2 regions of the Bradyrhizobium sp. USDA 4461 genome follow, and region 1 is predicted to be linked to the other one. Evidence: riboswitches for the same ligand, from Rfam matches in the RefSeq annotation. Region 1 holds a riboswitch; the other holds the start of a gene.
What was found. Region 1 has a riboswitch for ZMP and ZTP ahead of ACVINW_RS06780 (serine hydroxymethyltransferase). Riboswitches for the same ligand answer to the same signal wherever they lie in the genome.
Positions count from the first base shown of each region.

Region 2: linked by a shared signal. The riboswitch ahead of ACVINW_RS27955 (bifunctional 5,10-methylenetetrahydrofolate dehydrogenase/5,10-methenyltetrahydrofolate cyclohydrolase) and the one ahead of ACVINW_RS06780 (serine hydroxymethyltransferase) in region 1 are both predicted to bind ZMP and ZTP.

Region 1 is NZ_JBSRXM010000001.1:1,435,572-1,437,766, forward strand. It holds gene ACVINW_RS06780 (serine hydroxymethyltransferase) at 1-1,148, opposite strand, end outside; ZMP/ZTP riboswitch at 1,182-1,267, opposite strand; gene ACVINW_RS06785 (LysR family transcriptional regulator) at 1,522-2,195, shown strand, end outside.
Region 2 is NZ_JBSRXM010000001.1:5,973,284-5,975,478, reverse strand. It holds gene ACVINW_RS27955 (bifunctional 5,10-methylenetetrahydrofolate dehydrogenase/5,10-methenyltetrahydrofolate cyclohydrolase) at 67-942, opposite strand; ZMP/ZTP riboswitch at 958-1,037, opposite strand; gene ACVINW_RS27950 (hypothetical protein) at 1,279-1,686, shown strand; gene ACVINW_RS27945 (hypothetical protein) at 1,759-2,195, opposite strand, start outside.

The DNA.
Region 1 (2,195 bases):
ATGCGACGCATTTCCACCTCTCCCATCCCACGCGTAGTCGCCGCGGGTGTGCCGAGGCGAATACCGCTCGGTTTCAGCGGCGGTCTCGAGTCGTCTGGAATAACCTGCTTGTTGGTCGTTATGGCTATGGAATCCAGCACCTCTTCGGCCGCACGGCCATCTAATGCAAGGGATGCTACTGTGTCGATGACCATCATGTGATTGTCGGTACCGCCCGTCACCAGCATCATCCCGCGCTCCATCAGCGCCTCGGCGAGAACCTTCGCATTGTTCAAAACCTGATGGGCGTAAATCTGGAAATCCGAGGTCGCGGCCTTCTTGAGCGTCACGGCAATCCCGGCCACGACGTTCATGTGAGGTCCGCCCTGCAAGCCAGGAAAGACAGAGGCGTCGATTCGACCGGCATTCTCTTTCCGACATAGGATGATCCCACCACGAGGTCCGCGCAGGGTTTTGTGGGACGTCGTTGTCATGACATCGAAGCCAGCATCAAGCGGATTGCGCATGACATTCGCTGCAATCAACCCGCCAAAATGGCTTACGTCAGCCATAGTGAGCGCGCCAACTTCATCGGCAATGCTCTTAAATGCCGTGTAATCTAGGTCACGTGGGTAGGAGCTGTAGCCGCACAGAACCATTTTTGGGCGCGCCTGGCGGGCCGTGGTGCGCAATTCGTCGAAGTCAATTGCTCCGCTCTTAGACGGAGCCATCTTGTAGCGAATGAAGTTGAATAGACGCCCCATGTGGGACACGGGCGCGCCATGAGTCAGATGGCCACCATGGGACAGGTCCATGGCGAGAATCGTATCGCCTGGCTTCAATAGGCCGAGATAGACGGCCTGATTCATTGGCGATCCGGATAGAGGCTGAACGTTGGCGTGCTCGGCACGAAAAAGCGAGCAAGCCCGTTCGCGCGCGAGACTCTCTATTTCGTCGGTGAACTCCTGGCCGCCGTAGTATCGGCGCCCTGGATAGCCCTCCGAATACTTGTTAGTGAAGACCGACCCGAGCAGTTCGAGCACTTCCGGGTAGGTGTAATTTTCAGACGGAATCAGTTCAACGCCGTCTCGTTGACGGCGTTCTTCGCCCGTCAAGGCTGCGGCGATCTCGTGATCATTGCTGGACAATTGACTGCGGAACGACGGCATGCCTGAGCTCCTCATCTCGCTGTTGTTTCAGCTGATTGGTGCCCAGGCGATCGGCGCTAGATCCTTCCGCGCTTCCTCGTGGTCAGTTCCACGTTAGCTCGCCAGTCGCGCGGTAGGACGAATGAGTCAAGAACTCACCGCGAGCGAAAGTCTAGCCAACTTGCAGAGCTTCCGCAAGGAACTCTCGACAGTCCTCGAATTCGTCAAATTAATCCAGTTTCTGAAAACAGCGCGACCGCATGTATCCGGAGGCAACCATCGGTTCGCCGATCGCTGATATGCAATCGAGACGGTCGATTTCTGCACCGCCCGGTATATGCAAGCGAACACCAGCTCCGGCATTCTAAAGCTGCTCGAGGACCGGGAGATGACAATGGACGCTGGCGATCTCAGATTTTTCGAGGCGGTGGCCAGATTGGGCGGAATGAACAGGGCCGCAAACGAACTGAATACGGTCCAATCCAACGTTACTACCCGCATTCGATTGATGGAGGAGAGGTTGGGAATGCCTCTCTTTCGTCGACATGTGCGCGGCGTGGCGCTCACTCCTGCCGGTCAACGCCTTCTGCCCTATTCTATTAAGATTGCAAGGCTCCTGGATGAAGCAAAGCGCGCTGTTGAGGACGACGGTACACCAAAGGGGCCGCTTTCAATAGGTTCGTTGGAGACGACGGCAGCCCGCCGGTTGCCGGAAATCATCTCGCTTTTCTGCGGCCGCCATCCATCCGTGAACTTATCTTTGAAGACGGGCACAAACGCTACTTTGTTCGATCAAGTTATTGGATACGAACTCGATGGCGCCTTCGTCTGTGGGCCTATTGATCATCCAGATTTGGATTCTTGGCAGATTTTCACCGAGGAGCTCGTCATCGCTACCGCTCCAGGTCGACAGCCGTTCGAACGGCACGCCGCCTCTGGTGAGGTCAAGATCCTTGTGAAAGGCTGTGGTTGTGCCTATCGCGAGCGGTATGAACAACTGCTGTCAGCAAAGGGTATACCGTTCAGCCGACTAGAGTTCGGTACGCTCGATGCAATTATCGGCTGCGT
Region 2 (2,195 bases), 4.5 Mb from region 1:
TATCCAAGCGGAGCCACGAGACGCGAGCAGCACCGACCGCTCGCGCATCGCTCCGAGCATCCTGCGCTAATGCGGCCGCGCCGCCCTCGCCTTCACCCTCGCCGTGGCGGCCTTCACCGTGTTCTCCATCAGGCAGGCGATGGTCATCGGGCCGACGCCGCGCGGCACCGGCGTGATCGCACCGGCGACCTGCACCGCTTCCTCGAAGGAGACGTCGCCGCGCACCGCGTAGCCGCCGTCCGGCTTCTCGACGCGCGTGGTGCCGACGTCGATCACGATGGCCTGCGGCTTGATCCAGTCGCCGCGCACCAGGCCCGCCTTGCCTACCGCGCTGACCAGGATATCGGCCTGACGGCAGATCCGGCTGATGCCGCGGGTGTGGATGTGGGTCTGTGTCACGGTCGCCTGCTCCTGCAGCAGCAGCGCGGCCATCGGCTTGCCGACGATATTGGAGCTGCCGATCACCACGGCATGAGCGCCGGTGAGATCCGGTCGAATCGACTTGATCAGCCGGAGGCAGCCGAGCGGCGTGCACGGCACCAGCGCATCGTCGCCGTGAAACAGCCGGCCGGCGTTCAGCGCGTGCAGGCCGTCGACATCCTTCGCGGGATCGACCGCCGCCATCACGCGCAGCGCGTCGATATGCGCCGGCAGCGGCAGCTGGATCAGGATGCCGTCGATATCGTCGCGCGCATTGAGCCCCTCGATCCTGGCCAGCAGATCGGCCTCGCTGCAATCGTCCGGCAGGCGTTCGACCGCGCCGTGCAGGCCGAGCCGCTCGGCCATCCTGACCTTGCTCTGCACATAGATCTGGCTCGCCGGGTCGCAGCCGACCAGCACGACCGCAAGCCCCGGCGCGCGCGGCAGCCGGTCAAGTTCACTGGCAATTTTGTCGATGACAATCCGGGCATGGGCATGCCCATCGAGAAGTTTCGCCGTCATGGCACCTCCGTTTCGAAGCGGTGCCCAGGCGCGCGGCGTTCAGTCTCTGCGCTCCCCGATGGTGGTCCATCCAAGCGCCAGTCGCGCAGATGGCGTGGTCATAGCCGCCCCGCCCGGCAAAGGCAAATCATGCTCCCCTGGCTGATATCCCTTGGCGCTTCCTGGCTGCCGCAAAGCGACGATTTGCCCGTATTTGCCCGGTGGATCGGTGCAGCACGGATCGCGTCTGGGGGTAGGATTCGGGCAAGACTTGCGATAAGCCTCGGCGCTTGCCGGGCTTTTCCGATCCCCGGCGCCATCCTTCCGGTCATCACGCCCATTTCGGACATTTTCACCATGAGACATATCATCCTCGCGCTGGCGCTCCTCTGCCCGGCTGCCGCGCTTGCTCAAGGCACCACTCCAGCCCCAGCGCCCGCCGACAAGCCGGCGGCGGCGACGCAGCCGATGGTCGGCGACAAGCCGCTGGTCCAGGTCGGCAAGAAGCAGGCCGCCAGGAAGGGCGAGAAGCCGCCCGCTGCCGGCAAGCCGCAATCGGTGGCGCAGAAGCTCCAGGCCTGTCAGGACATCGACGACGCCACCAAGGAGCGGCTGATCTGCTACGACGAGATCTTCAAGCCGCAGCCGAAGCCGACGGCCACCCCTGCCAAGGGCGTCAACGAATGCCGCTTCGTGAAGGAAGAGGACGAGCGGCTGACCTGCTACAACGGCTTCGCCGACAAGATTCCGCGCCTGCCGCGCTAGGCGCGCCGATCGACACATGAAAATGCCGCCGCAAGTGTTTGCGGCGGCGTGTCGATTGCCGAAGCGGCCCTGCTACCAGGTGCCGAAGCCGCCGAAGAAGCCCATGCGCGGCTGCTGCTGCGCGACACGGTAGGGCTGATACATGCCGGGCTGGGCCAGCCGCATCGGCTGCTGCGGATGGGCATGGTAACGCGCGACCTTGCGCTTCTTGGGTGCCTGCGGCTGGGCCTGAACCGGCTTCGCCTCGGCCACGACCTTGTTCGCGTCAGCCTTTTCCGGCGGGATGAACTCGGCAAATGTGTTGCGGACGCGGGCCTGCGCGTCGCCGGCAACCGACGGGGCCGCTGCGGCAACCGCATTGACCTGCGCCGGCACGATGGTCGGCAGGCTGGTGTCATACACCACCCGCTCCGGCAATTTCTGAGCCGACCTGATGCGCACCATGGTCTTGTCGACGCCCGGCGACGAGACGGTCTGGCTTGGGCCGGGAATCGTGGCCTCCTGCGGCA